One region of the Megasphaera sp. DISK 18 genome, then DNA from elsewhere that is predicted to be linked to it. Evidence: riboswitches for the same ligand, from Rfam matches in the RefSeq annotation. Region 1 holds a riboswitch; the other holds the start of a gene.
The links. Region 1 has a riboswitch for cobalamin ahead of A0U42_RS09660 (sirohydrochlorin cobaltochelatase). Riboswitches for the same ligand answer to the same signal wherever they lie in the genome.

Region 1 (7,287 bases):
ATCGGCATAGGTGCCGCGGATAAAACCGACGTTCATATCCATACGCGGATAGAAGAGTTGTTCATGACCGTCGACTTCGACGACTTTGACGAAGTCTTCTTTGGTAACGTCATTGAGGCGGCCGCCGCTGATGCGGGGGTCGGCAAAGGTATCGAGGCCGACGTGCGTAATCGTGCCCAGACGGTGAGCTGCAACGTCGCGGAAATACTGAGCCAAAGTCCCCTGGGGCAGGTTGTATGCCTGAATCTTATTGTCGTTTACCAGTGCCTGGAGGGCGGTAACAGCATTCCAGTGACCTAAGATGGCTTTTTTCAGCATGCCTTCATGGGCGAAGTGATCGCCGCCGCGGCCATCGGTATTCCCCTGGGAGGCAGCGTAGATAAGGGTCAAGTCTTTCGGAGCACCGCTTTCTAAGAACCGTTCTTCAAGGGCACTGGTCAAGGCTTCAGGCTGACCGGATCCAACAAAACCGTTTGTCGTTACGACGTCGCCGTCTTTTACCAGCATTGCCGCTTCTTGAGCTGTAATTATTTTCACTTGTTTCATGTCTTCCATCTCCTATATCTCACGTTTCATGACGTGTTCTTCGTGATTTCAGTATACAAAAGGTTGGAGTGGAATAATACATGAAAAGGATGGACTATTTTTGTATGAAAAAATTCCAAGAAGTCAAATTATTCAGCTTCCAGGGCATTCCATGCTTCATCGGCCCGTTCGACGAACATATGACGGATGGCATCGTTTTCACCGAGACCGTGAATATAGGGGGTAACGGTAATGCCTTCTTTTTCAAGAATGCTCTTATGGGAATCTTCTTCGGTACCGGCCATATCATTGTTGGCATGGTCGCCGGCAACCATCATCATCGGCATGAGGGTAACGTGTTTGATGCCTTTAGCTTTGAGCATGGGGATGACCGTATCCAAGTGAGGCCAGCCTTCGACGGAATAGATGTAAACGTTGCCGAGTTTTGCGGAATCGAGACGGTTCTGAACGACGGAGTAGTAGGCGTTAGCCGGATGGGGCGTACCGTGGGCCATGACCAGAACGGCCTCTTGGTCACCGATCTTAGGGAACTGGGTCGAAAAAGCTTGGACGAATTCTTCCACGTCGTCGCGCTGATCTTCTTGGCCCATCCAATAGAGAATCGGCGTACCGAGGGTCATTTTCTTGAAGTCATTTTTATAGAGGTCAAAAATAGCCGAATCGTAGGCGTATTCCATGCCCGGAATGACATCGAGGGAGGTAATGGCAACGCGGGTATAGCCGTCTTCTTTCAGCTGTTCCAAGGCTTTTTCCGGCGTCGGGATATCAAGGCCTTCTTTGGCTTTAATGCGGTCGACGATGATATGAGACGTAAAGGCTACGACGACTTTTTGATTCGGATGAGCTGCCTGAATGTCAGAAACGGTCTTATCAATCGTCTTCTGGCGGCTGTCTTTATAAGTCGTGCCAAAACTGAGTACCAAAATGGCGTCTTTATTGGCGACGTTCTGCATAGCCGGGTTGTTATAGGTACGGACGCCGATTTCAGCGGCCTGCTTTAAGGCCGGTGTCGGATTTTTGACTTCCGGATTGAGGGTATAGCCGGCAGCAAAGGACGTGGCGCCGAAGGCACCCATAGACGTAATAGCCAGGGACAGGATCAAGGCGGTTTTCAATTTTTTACAACGCATAACAATCTCTCCTTTAAATAAAAAAGTAAAATTATATACATTAAGCGTTCACCATCGAATGATTCCCATAAAAAAAGAGCCTCGCACAGATGTTCATGACATCATGCGAGACTCTTCCTAGTCTATATCGTCGTAAGTTCTGACTATCAATCGCCATCCCCATCGCTCGCAGGTCAATCGGTGATTTTTAACCAGGCAGTTCTTCTGGCTCGGAATCACAGCCTTGCTGCGCCTTCCCATACGTTCGTACAGTGGCATCATAGCAGCCGGGCTCCTCCTTACAGCGGCGGGACCGCACCGGTCTTTCACCGGACTTCTCTATTGAGCTTACGCACCTGATATACGCTATGTATTTGTAAAGAAATAGTAGTTAGCCGATTCCTTATCTTATAAGACTAAGGTCGGAGCTACATAGGTACGAGCCAGTAATTCCTGGTTGAGGGAATAGAGGCCCTTAGCATCTTTACCAAACAGTTCATATTTTTTAAGCAGGTCGTCGGCATTTTTTTCTTCTTCGCCCTGTTCTTTGACGAACCAGTCGAAGCACTGCATGGTGCGGTAATCATGGACGCTGTCAGCGGCATGATAAATTTTATTGATCAAGGACGTTACATACTGTTCATGTGCCAGGCCTTCTTTGAGGACGGCTTCTGCGCTTGCAAAGTCGTTCTGAGGCTGTTTAACGGCTTCAAAGATAACTCTTTCACCGTTGTTGTGCAGATACGTCCGCATCAACATGGCGTGGTCATGTTCTTCCTGAGCCTGGATATCGTACCAGTTGGCAAAGCCGTCGAGACCGTTGTCATAGAAGTAGTTGGCAAAGGACAAATACAAATATTCAGAGAAAAATTCTTCATTAATCTGAGCATTAATTAATTCTTTTACTTTTGCATCAAGCATAGTAATACCTCCTTATAGGTCTTTATCTTTAAACTCGCACAAAACTGGTTTTTATTTAACCAGCTATATTATAACACATTTGGAAGATGCTTAAATATAGTTTAAGCTATTTTCCACAAAAAATCAATATTAATTAATTATATCAAGGGCCCTTATGATGACTGTGACTGCCATCCTTGTACTCGACATGGATGGTTCCCATGTGGACCTTACCGTCGACAATCGACAAGGCATCTGTCGAAACGTCACCGAAGAACATGGATACGACGACATCTTGGAAATGGAGGTCTTTACCATCCTGAGCAAAGGAACCGGAAATGCCTCGGAAGGGAAGGCCATGGTAACGTCCCGGGCCGGACCAAAAATCTCCATAAACAGCTTTCGTTCCAGTCGTGCGATTTTCTTCCATATGAAGATTGAGGTCGACATCGCAGCGCAAAAACAGGTCATGGGCAGCAATGCTCCCCTGAAGCTGGGTCCCTACGATATCCGCCGTGTAGGATTTATCATCTAAATTGACCTGTCCCCGTCCCTTCATAGAACCGCCGAAAACACCGGCCGTGACATCACGGATATCAAGAAGGCCTTTTTCATAGTGAACCTGACCTTTGACGTCGGTAAATACTAAGGTCGTAATATCGAGCTTATCCATCGTCAAAATCCCGTCGATGACAGGTTTATCTAAGGGGCCCTTTATGTCAGCCGATACGGTCGCCGGATCGTCGATATCGAGACCGGCGCCGAGGGATTTCGGATTGCAGTCGGTCAGGAGAAGGAATAAGTCATACTGCGGCGTTTCCGGTGCAAAATCAATGCTGCCTCGGATGCGAAGAGATTTAGCCGCCACGGTTCCGGAAAAGGGGCCGGCCTACAGATTGATATCGGTCTTTCCCTTAGTATGGATATCCGCATCCAAATCGACGTCTTCCATGGTAAAGTGACGGTCCGGCGATTCCGCTTCAATGACGCTGTGATGCAGTACGACACGGCAGTTAAAGGGGCGATTGCCCTTAGGTCCCGTAAGTTCGATGACCTTCTTCCCCTTTTTATCACTGTCGCCGGGATTAGACTTGATGTGCTGAAGTTCCATCTTATCGTTAAAAATCAGGTGGAGGTAGGCATTATTCAGGGTCACTGTTTCAAGTGTCTGGGTTCCAATGCGCCCGGTAAGGATATCGCTGATCTTGACGGTAAACTCTCCGTCCGGGACCTCTACCAACTTCTTACCGTCCTCATCGACCCAGAGCAGGTTTTCAAAGGAAACGGTCCCACCCGGTGTCGCTGTCAGTCGTTCCACCGTGACCGTCCCCGGGAACAATTGGCGTTCGGCAACGGTCTTATTAAAAATATCGGCAGCCTTGTAGCTCATATAAAAGCACAGTCCATAAAGGGCTGCAGCTAATACTAAGAAGACCACGAAGCCTCGTATAATTTTTTTCTTATGACGACGAACCCAATTACCCACGCGAACCTCCATAGCTGCTGTATTTTGAACAAAACATAAAAATCAAACCGCCAAATGATAAGAAATGAGTCATTTACAAGTTTACTATTCCATTAAACAAAGGACGATTTCAAAATAAAAATCGGCATAGTTACCGCTATTATTGTTATATCAATCAATGTAAACCCGTTTCATTTCCATCTTACCAAAGAGTGATGTCGAAGGCCGTATCCGATATCAAAAATGCTGCCCCCGGAGAGACAGCATTCATAAAAGTTTTTAATACCATTCGTTGATCCAGTTTTTTTCTGTAGGGAACAAGTCCTGCAAGATCTCTAAGGCCGTATCCGAACCTTGGAGTTTTTCATTGAATACCAGGTCGTTTACGTCCATGGCACCAAAGACCAATAAGGCCAGAGTTCCGATAGGCATGGTAACATCAGCATCCTTTGACATTTCTCGGGTAACAATGCCCCGGCCATCGGTTACGGTCAAGGTAAAGGTGCCGCAGTTCCAATCGGCCAAGGGATCTTCCGTATGGAAGGTAACCGTACCGTCACTTCGATACGGCTGCTGTTCCAAAGCCCCTTTGACGTCGACAATGCGGCCGGTCATGAAGGGCATCGTTTCATGGCCCGATTTTCCATCGGGATAGAAGCGATAGGACTGGTCGTGAATGCCTTCGTTCCACTGAAAGGCTTCGCCTTGAGAACGATGGTTATACATGTAACCGAGAAGGCCGGCCTTGCCTTTACGAGAGGTGTAAACAAATTCACCACTGACAATCGTCGGTTGTCCCAATTGATAAAAGGCATATCCAATAGGCGTATCGCCATCGAAACAGACGGCAATATTGCCTTCTCCCAATTGAGCGTCGATATGGCTGCGCCAGCTTTTTTCATCGCGCAGGGCATAGCCGGAAAGCCCCTTCGTATAGCCGTCATACACGGCTGCCAAGTATGGCCATTGGTCGCTGCTGTTGACGAAGGCGTAGCGAACGGTACGATCCGTCAACGGGCGCAGGGCTTCAAGGGGCAGCGTTTCTTTCCACTGATGGCAATAGAGTTCATAGCCGTAAGGCTGATAGAAACCGGCCTTACTGGGCATGAGGATATTGACGTAATGGCCGCGTCGTTTCATTTCAACTAAGGCCGCTGTCAACAATTTACCGCCAATGCCGCCGCGACGGGCTGCCGGATGGGTGGCAAGGCCGACGATATAAGACGTATCAATGGCCTTGCCCCTTAGGGACAGTGTGTAGGGATTGAGGTGCGTCAGGCAGGCCATCTCATCATCTTGAAAACCCATGAGGACATTTTCCGGCTGATAGAAATTGTTAAAGTACCACTGGAAGAACGGGTCTTCCCGATGTTCAAAGCAATAGTCCCAAAGGCTTTCGACGAGACCTCGGTCTTCAGGAGATGCCAAGCGGAAATCCATAAAAAAGCCCCCTTATTTCTTACGCAGCGTGACGTCGTACTTTTCTACGAAATGGTCGGGATTGTACGATTCCTTGGAATGGCGCAGGCCGGGAATCCCCATGTCTTCTTCACGATTGATGTAGGTCGTATGGCCCCAAGCGTGGACGACGAATTCATGGTTAATGGCCTGGTAAAGACCGCGGATCGTAGGATCACTCTTTTCAAAATGGATGATGGCCGTATCATCGTTGAGCATTTCACCGATGGAAAAGGCCACGATTTTATTATACATACGGATAGCACCGCCCGTCGGCTGCAGTACCGACCAGTTATTAAAGACCGTTTCGATAGCGTGGCGTTCTCCTAAGAGTTCATCGTCGTCATCGCCGTCTTCGTGCTGATTATACCAAGTCTTTTCGGCTTCGAGACATTCGTCAAAGATATCTTCTGTAATGGGCACATATTCCCAGTTACCGATATATTGATTTCGGAAGTGATTGAGATTATTTTTCTTCTGACGGAATTTTTTACCGGATAAGTTGATCAGGCTCTGGGTCAGGTATACGTATTCGTAATTGTCCCGGTCAGGTGTGAAGTCATAACAGTCTTCACAGAGGGCCTTGATTCGTTCGACAGCGGCCGGCGTAACGCCCTTCATGAGAAAGGGATAGCCGTGTTCTTCGAACCATTCATGCATGCGCAGGACGCCTTTGACAAAACTGCCGTCTTTACGGGCAAAAGGCGGAATCCAGAACTGCTTTTTACCGCGGCCGGAACGTACATAGAGGACGTTATCTTCTTCGGCCCACTGGATTTCATAGGGCTTTTGCCAAGCAAATAAGGTCATAAAGGTCGCGTCGGCCTGTTCATACCGCTTTTCATTAAAATAGGCATCGATGAGCGGTTTATCTTCTAATCTAAATTCTCTGAATTGAATAATAGTAATCTCCCCCTAAAAGTTACAGCACCTTAGATACATAAGGATTGTCATTAATATAAAAACGCCAGGGAAAATGCTTTCCATGAGTTGCGTAATCGATATTAATGCGCGTCGTCTGCACGATATCAACGGCAGACCCGGTGTCATCATGAGCGATATAAAGGCTGGGCCCCGTTAAATCAAGCTCATTATGCACTCTTGTAATTCCAAACGCCTGACAGAGCTTCCCCGGCCCGTTTGTCAGGTTCTTGCCGAGCTTCTTAGCCTTGCGGCGCTCGGCCATCAATTCCATTCCAATGACCGGTTCGACAGCGCGAACAAGGACAGCCTGCCCCTGTCCGGACGGACCGGTAACGACATTGAAACAAGAATACATTCCATAGATCAAGTAAACGTAGCTAATACCGCCCCTATGAAACATGGGAGCCGTTCGGCCGGTCAGGCCGCGAAAGCTATGAGAGCCGTCGTCAGCTACGCCGTCACAGGTACAACCGTAAGCTTCTGTTTCGACAATTCGTCCGGCACAAAGGCCTTCCGGAGTCTTATGAACAAGATATTGTCCCAGAAGCCTTTGGGCAACGGTTACGGCATCGGATAAAAATTCCCGGGGCGTCCAAGTAGAGCCTATCATGATTTTTTCCGGTATCCTAAGGAATGTGAAATTTCATTAGCAAATTGACTGGCTTTAAACAGCATCTTCTGACGAATAGAGTCATAAAAACGCATAGACGGACCGGCAATTGTCAAGGAAGCAATGACCTGCCCTTCGAAGTTAAAAATAGGAACAGCCAGGGCAAACAAGCCATGTTCGCTTTCATCCTGCGTAATGGCATAGCCGTTATGGCGAATGGAAGCAAACTCTTCTTCAGACATGTTGCCGTATTTATCGATATAGCCTTGGCGTTC
Region 2 (7,287 bases), on a different contig from region 1:
TTCATTTGTGAGATATCTTGCACCGTGTAGTATTGTCGCCCCCTTTTTTTGTGCGTGAATTGAAACAGCATCTTCTTAAATCAGGATCTTCTTCTTCGAGAGTCACACCCTCAGGGGTGCGTGGATTAGAACAATGGATACTTAGTATAGGAAAAGACGGCGCGTAATATGAATAAAAGAAGAACTATTTATATGGGGGAGCCATTAATGCGGCTTGCAGAAAGTGTATGGATTAAGACTCAGAATTGAGGGAGCAGTAGTGGAGATTGGTCAAAATATTAAGCATAATCGCGAACGTCTCAAATTATCTCAAGAGATGCTAGCGAAACTAATTGGAGTTACTCAGCAGGCTGTTGATCACTGGGAAAACGCCGGGATTATCCCTCGAGAAAAAAAGTTGAAAGAACTTATGAAAGTATTTCGGATATCAAGGGCCGAACTATTTGGCGAGCTTCAAAACAACGATGGTAAGGTTGTTTGCGTTCCCGGATCTGGAGAAATCGGAGCGAATCATATGAGTGTTACCGCTGACCGTTTACGAAAACTAAGGGAACAGCGTCAATTATCACAGGGGGAAGTAGCCGAAAAAATTGGTATCAGTCGCACTGCTTACGTTAAGTACGAAACTGGCGATACTAGTCCAGTGAGAAAGTTGAATGAACTGTCAAAATTGTTCGGTGTTTCCACTGACTATATAATGGGGCTATCGCCATTTCCAGTATCTAACGATGTAGATGGCAACCATGATATGAAGCGGATTCCCGTCATCAGCAGCGTTAAATATGGTCCGTTCGGATTTATTTATGAATACACTGGCAGCTACCTTTTAATAGACAATGCTGTTTACGGAGACATCCGTGCATGTCACTGTAAAGGCGATTCTATGAATGGTTTGGGAATCTTTGACGGCGATGTTGCTTTGATTAGAATTCAGTCTGATGTTGAAAACGGAGAAATAGCCTTGGTCACGATTAATGAAAATGAAGGGGTACTGAAACGTGTACATAAGAAAAATAATATAATTGTTCTAGAATCTGCCAATCCTAACTATCCATTAGGAATTTTTGCCGGCGCAGACGTGAATCAAATCCATGTCGTAGGTCGAGTTATTGAAGTCCGGAAACAATTTTGACGGTATCTTCATTGAGGGATGTAAATAATCTTTGACAGCGGCTATCTGTCGATAGAAGAGTGCGGAAATTTCCTCGAGTATGGATTGACATGTTATATAATGTTACTATTGTATCACTTACATTAAGTCGTACTTTACAGGTGTATGGATTGAAACAGCATGTACTGAAGCGCAAAACCAGCTTTACCATAGTCGCACCCTTGTGGGTGCGTGGATTGAAATATGTGGGAGACGATCAACATCGTCCGTAACATGGGGTCGCACCCCTTTGGGTGCGTGGATTGAAACTCTACGGCTTGCAACATCGCAACACAGATTATCGCAGTCGCCCCTCTGTGGGGGCGTGGATTGAAACATGAATGGCTATAGCACAACCGATACGACCCAGGGAGAACTTCTTCATGATGACGGGATTGGAAAGACACCAGACTTAGGATCTGGCGTCTTCGACATGGTCATAGGGGTGTGCATTAAATCTTATCTTGTAACAGCATATTTTTCTTATTTTACAGCTATTCCTAGAGGGCTGACTTTCGTTGACAGCTCTCTATTTGTCATGCTATAGTAAAAACGATATAATATAAGATATAGGTCAGGTGTCTCAGACTTAATAGAGAAGCCGGTTCAATGCCGGCGCGGTCCCGCCGCTGTGAGGTGGAGCCAGGCTGCATGATGTCACTGTACGTTTTGTATGGGAAGGCGCAGCTTTGGCCATGAAACCAAGCCAGAAGAACTGCCTGACGGATAATCACCGATAGACCTGCGAGCGATGGGAAGGAGATTGTACGGAGCATATTCGGGGACTGTCGTCTATACGACGGTCCTTTTATCTTTGCAGCCCTTATCTTGCAGGTCCTTACAGGAAAGGGGTTCATTCGTACCATGGAAGCGATGATCAATGGTTTTCAGTTGTTTCAGCAAGGCGGTCCGGTCATGTATCTGTTATTGGCCTGCTCCCTCTTTGCGGTGTATATTGGCATTGAGAGGGCCATGTTTTTTACCCAGATGGATGCCGGCAAGGCTTTTGCCAATCGTTTTTATACCTATATGAAAGTCCATAAGACGGAAGCGGCACGCTCTCTTGCAGCCGACAGTTCCGGCGGGCTGCCTCTCATTTTGACCGACGTTTTTGAAGGCCAGGGCGGTTCCGAATGGAAGGCCTTTGTGGAAATGCAGTCGGGGATTTTCATTTCCCGTCTGAAGAGTCACCTCTATTATCTGAGCGTCATCGTCACCTTGGCGCCGCTTTTGGGGCTCTTGGGGACGATCAGCGGCATGATCCGCGCCTTCAGCGTCTTCAATGTTCAATCGGGCCAGGCCATTGCCATTACGGGCGGTATCGGCGAAGCCCTCATTGCCACGGCGTTCGGCCTTTGCGTCGCTGTTTTGGCCTTAATCATTCATTCTTATTTTACGCAGCGCCTCGATCGGATCATTACCGACATGGAGCTGTGTTTTTCGGCGATGGAAACGATGGACCAGAAAGCAGGGCAGTGAGATGCGGCTACGTCAATTACGGGATTTTGAAAAGCCTTCCATCATGATCATCCCTATGATCGATATCATGTTTTTCCTCTTGGTCTTCTTCATGATGTCGTCTTTATCGATGGTGGACATGCACAGTTTAGGCGTCCAGCTGCCGGTGGCGGCTGAGGCAAAAGACGCGCCGTCATCTCAGTATGTCGTCACTTTGAAAAAAGACGGTACGCTGTGGCTTAACGGCAAGGCCGTCGATCGTGAGGCCCTCATGGCTTCGGCCCGGGCTCGGCAAGGGGAAGACAAGGATTTCAGCGTCATCCTCTATGCCGACCAAGACGTCGATTACGGCCGGGTCATGGCCGTGTTGGATGCCTTTAAGAAAGTCGGTGTGAACCGCATCGGCCTCGTCGCCGACAGTGGGGCTCAGCCGTGAGGTGGGGGAAGAAGAAGGGCCGCATTGCTGCCGGATTTTCCGTCTCCCTCCACGCCGCCGTCTATGTCGGCCTGGCTGCCGGCGGTTTCTTTACGGTCCTTCAGCACTATTCGCGTCAGCCTAACGTGACCGACGTCATGATTTATAATGCCGGAGATATGGCCGGTGCCGGCGGGAACGATGCCGATGGGATGGACGCTGTCAGCCGCGACGGAAGCGGCGATTACGATGAACAAGAAGTCGTATCCTCGACGCCGGATAAGGCTCCGAACGAAGAAGAAACGCCAACTGTCGACGTGACGCCCCTGACGTCGGACGCCCTTACGTATGCCGCCGCCAATCAGGAATCGCGACAGGAATCTTCCGATGAAAAAGGAAAGGCGGAAGCGGCGAGAATTTCCGGTCAGCCCGTTTCGTCTCCTGAGGGAAAAACGTCAGGACCGCGTCACCATCATGGTAAGACCGGACCTTCGGGCAGGCGGGCAGCCGGGCTCGGGACGAATGATCCCATGGCGCCGTCCGGTTCGATTCACGTTCCAGGCAAAGTTGCCGATTTCCTCGACAGCGTCAAGGCCTTACTCCCTAACAAGTTATCGGAAGCCCGAGCAAATGAACCGAAAGAGCCCACCATTCCTCCGGTGAAGGTCCTTCAATCAAATACAACCATCATTACCGCCAAGGAGATGGACGAACACCGCGATGCCTCGGTCCAGCAGGCCCTGCAGCGCGTCCCCGGCGTTACTATCAATGAAATGGTGCCGGGCATTTCTTCTTTCGTCAAGTTAAATGGCGACGACCGGGTCTTGATCCTCGTCGACGGTCAGAGTCTGGCCAATGCCCAGGGTTCCGGCTACGGACGGGGGAGCGTCGATCTGGCCAACCTTCCCGGCGTCGGTTCTATCGAACGCATCGAAGTCACCAAGGGCAGCGGTTCCGTCCGTTACGGCAGCGGGGCTGTGGGCGGCGTCATCAACATCGTCACCAAAAAGGGCGATCACAATGAGTCGTCCCTCGACGCCTACACCGGCTCCTGGGGCATGCACGGTTACACCCTGACCAACAGCGGCCGTTCCGGCAAGACCGGTTGGCTCATCAGCGGCGACATGGAGCGGCGAAAGTATTACGCCTTTCCGGGTGGCCTCAATGCCGACAAATCCCGCGGCGATATTAACAAAGAGTCCTTGTCCCTGCGCCTCGATCAGGAATTGACCGACGACACGTCGTTGACCTTTAAGGCTTACCATCAGGATTACCGTGGCCACGGTTCGACCTTCCTTGCTTCTTATTCGTCGTCGTTGCCGAAAGCCCTGCAAAAAGAACGCCTCTCGGGCTGGTACCTCAGTGCCAATAAGCCCATCGAGCGGCTCATCAATAATTACAGCCTTACGTATAACTTTAAGAAAAATGAGGCTCAGCCCGGTTTTCTGCGTTATTTCAACGACTACCAGCGGACCTATTGGACCAATCATTATTTTACCCGCACCCAGGGCCTGGAATGGCAGAACAACTGGCAGCTCGGCGGCCATCACGTCACGGCCGGCGCCGAATGGACGGAAGACATGGGGACCAATTACGAGGCTAATTACATCGACAAGAAGCGCCATAACCTGGCATTTTACGCCGAAGACGCCATGACTTTCGGCAAATTGACGGTCACGCCGGGCCTCCGTTTGGACGACAACAGTACCTACGGGGTCCACCAGACGCCGCGATTGGCTATGAATTACAAGGCCAACGACGACTTCAACGTCTATGCGTCGTGGAGCCGCGTCTTTTCGCCGCCGCGCCTCAATGACCAGTTCTACCTGACGACGTCCCGCGGCAAGATCACCTCCATGGGCAACGAAGATTTGCAGCCGGAAGAAGGCTACACCCAGACCCTGGGCTTCCAGTACCGCATGGGCCCCAAGACACTTCTCGAAGGCAGCGTCTTCCACAGCGATTTAGAGAACGTCATTCGCTGGAATCGGTCCGTCACGCCGCGGGAACCGGAAAACCTCAATGAAGAAGATAAACGGGGCTTTGAACTATCCCTCAAACAGACTATCAACGACAAGTGGGATTATGAATTGGGCTATTCCTACATCCATACCAAGGTCGATACCGGCGAGGGACTGGCCTATGACGAAACGTACAACCAGCCCAACGGCTATCGGGCCGGCTTCCATTACCATCAGGGCAAATGGCAGGCCAACGTCGATGTGACCGCCGGTACGGGGCGTAACGACACCTATTACAGCAACAATTCCTACGTCGTCTGGAACGGCAGCGCGTCCTATTCGCCCGACGAAAATACGACGATTTACGTCAAAGCGGCCAACATCAACAACGCCAGCTACGATTTATACCATAATTATCCGGCTGCCGGCCGAAACTGGCAGGTCGGTATCCGTCAGAAATTCTAGGAGGGGGCTTTTACTGTGAAAAAATTTGGCTTATGTCTGCTCGTCCTTTGTCTGTTTCTCCTGGCTGGCTGCGGTCCTCAGGGGACGCCTTCACAGAGTGCGTCCGGGGAACATTACGCCGTCATCACCGACGACCGGGGAAAATCCGTAACCCTGCCGCAAAAGCCGCAGCGAGTCGTCGTCTTGTCGACGTCGCTCTTAAACTTTGCCGATGCCCTCGACGGCAGTCTCGTCGGACGGGCAGCCGTCAAATCGGAAGACGCAGCCTTACCTGAAAAGTATAAAGACGTGCCCGACGTGGGCCCGGTCTACAGCGTCAGTCTTGAAAAAGTGACGGCCCTTCAGCCCGACGTCGTCATCGGCAGTACGGACCATCATGAAAAATTAGCGGCCCAGCTCGAAGACAGCGGCATTCCCGTCATCTTGCTGCGCACCAAGACCTACGACGACGTCAAACATAATTTGGATGTCATGGGCAAGGTCTACGGCAAAGAAGATCAGGCCGCTGCCGTCGATGAAAAGCTCGATAAGGAAATCAAGGCCATCACCGATGCCGTGCCCAAAGACGGTCAGCGCGTGGCCATCATCCATGCCACACCCAGTGCCGTGTCGTTGGAACTTCCGACCAGCATTGCCGGCGGTATTGCCGAACTGCTTCATCTGCAGAACGTCGTCTCGCCGTCGACGGCCGGCGGCGACAATAACCGCATTCCTTACAGCATGGAAAGTCTCGTCGAAGCCAATCCCGACGTCATCTTCCTGACCTCCATGGGATCGTCGGACAAGATCGAAAAAAGGGTCAAGAGCGACATCGAAAGCAATCCGGCCTGGGCCTCCTTGAAAGCCGTCCAGTCGGGCCGTTTCTACGTCCTGCCCGAACGCTACTTCCTCCTCAATCCCGGCCTCGATTACCCCAAGGCCGTGGGTTATATGGCAAACTTAGTCTACCCGGGAGTGGTGCCTCATGAATAGATTCTTTCAGCGCCGGGAACGAACCGGTTGGCGCTGGCTCATGCTCCTCGTCTTCGCCGTCTTGGCGGTGCTCGGCCTCTTACTGTCGGTCATGCAGGGGGCGGCGGCCATTTCGGCGTCGGACGTCATCCGCAGCCTGTGGCAGCCGGGAGGGGGAACGGCTGACCAGATCATCTGGAATATTCGCCTGCCGCGAACTCTGGTAGGGGCTTTGGTCGGGGCTAATCTGGCCTTGTCGGGAGCAATCTTACAGGCCGTCATGCGAAATCCCCTGGCCGACCCGCACATCATCGGCATCTCGTCCGGTGCCGGCCTCTTCGGCCTCATCGTCCTCATCATCGTCCCGTCGTACGCCTTTTTGATGACGCCCGTCTCCTTTGTCGGCGCCATGGCCGCTGCCGGGGCCATCTACCTCTTGGCCTGGAAGGACGGCATCAAGGTCGTGCGCATCATCTTGGCCGGCGTCGCCGTATCGGCCTTCCTGGGAGCCATCATCTCAGGGATCCTCGTCTTTTACAGTGACCGTGTCCACGGCGCTCTCTTGTGGATGGTCGGAGGACTGGCGGCCAGCAGCTGGAAAGACGTTTACGTCATTACGCCCTATGCTGCGGCCGGCTTTGTCTTGGCCTTTATCGGGGCGTACTACCTGAACCTTCTCCAGCTCGGAGAAGACATGGCCCACAGCCTGGGCCTCAACGTCGAACGAGCCCGTCTGGGCCTTACGGCCATTGCAGCCCTTCTCGCAGCCAGTGCCGTCAGCGTCGCCGGCCTCTTAGGTTTCGTCGGCCTCATCGTGCCGCACATGGTGCGCCTCTTAGTCGGCACCGACTACCGCTATATCATTCCCGGCGCAGCTCTCTTTGGGG

Region 2: another riboswitch for cobalamin. It lies ahead of A0U42_RS09530 (MotA/TolQ/ExbB proton channel family protein); the one in region 1 lies ahead of A0U42_RS09660 (sirohydrochlorin cobaltochelatase).

What each region holds. Positions count from the first base shown of each region.
Region 1 covers NZ_LUGJ01000046.1:5,734-13,020, forward strand. The annotation lists gene A0U42_RS09655 (acyl CoA:acetate/3-ketoacid CoA transferase) at 1-546, opposite strand, end outside; gene A0U42_RS09660 (sirohydrochlorin cobaltochelatase) at 675-1,676, opposite strand; cobalamin riboswitch at 1,853-2,030, opposite strand; gene A0U42_RS09665 (ferritin) at 2,064-2,576, opposite strand; gene A0U42_RS11840 (AsmA family protein) at 2,719-3,423, opposite strand; gene A0U42_RS11845 (hypothetical protein) at 3,445-3,993, opposite strand; gene eis (enhanced intracellular survival protein Eis) at 4,300-5,460, opposite strand; gene A0U42_RS09680 (DUF2156 domain-containing protein) at 5,473-6,387, opposite strand; gene A0U42_RS09685 (DNA-3-methyladenine glycosylase) at 6,401-7,012, opposite strand; gene A0U42_RS09690 (IclR family transcriptional regulator) at 7,009-7,287, opposite strand, start outside.
Region 2 covers NZ_LUGJ01000044.1:5,349-12,635, forward strand. The annotation lists gene A0U42_RS09525 (helix-turn-helix domain-containing protein) at 260-1,132, shown strand; cobalamin riboswitch at 1,710-1,888, shown strand; gene A0U42_RS09530 (MotA/TolQ/ExbB proton channel family protein) at 2,015-2,629, shown strand; gene A0U42_RS09535 (biopolymer transporter ExbD) at 2,631-3,044, shown strand; gene A0U42_RS09540 (TonB-dependent receptor domain-containing protein) at 3,041-5,449, shown strand; gene A0U42_RS09545 (ABC transporter substrate-binding protein) at 5,465-6,421, shown strand; gene A0U42_RS09550 (iron ABC transporter permease) at 6,414-7,287, shown strand, end outside.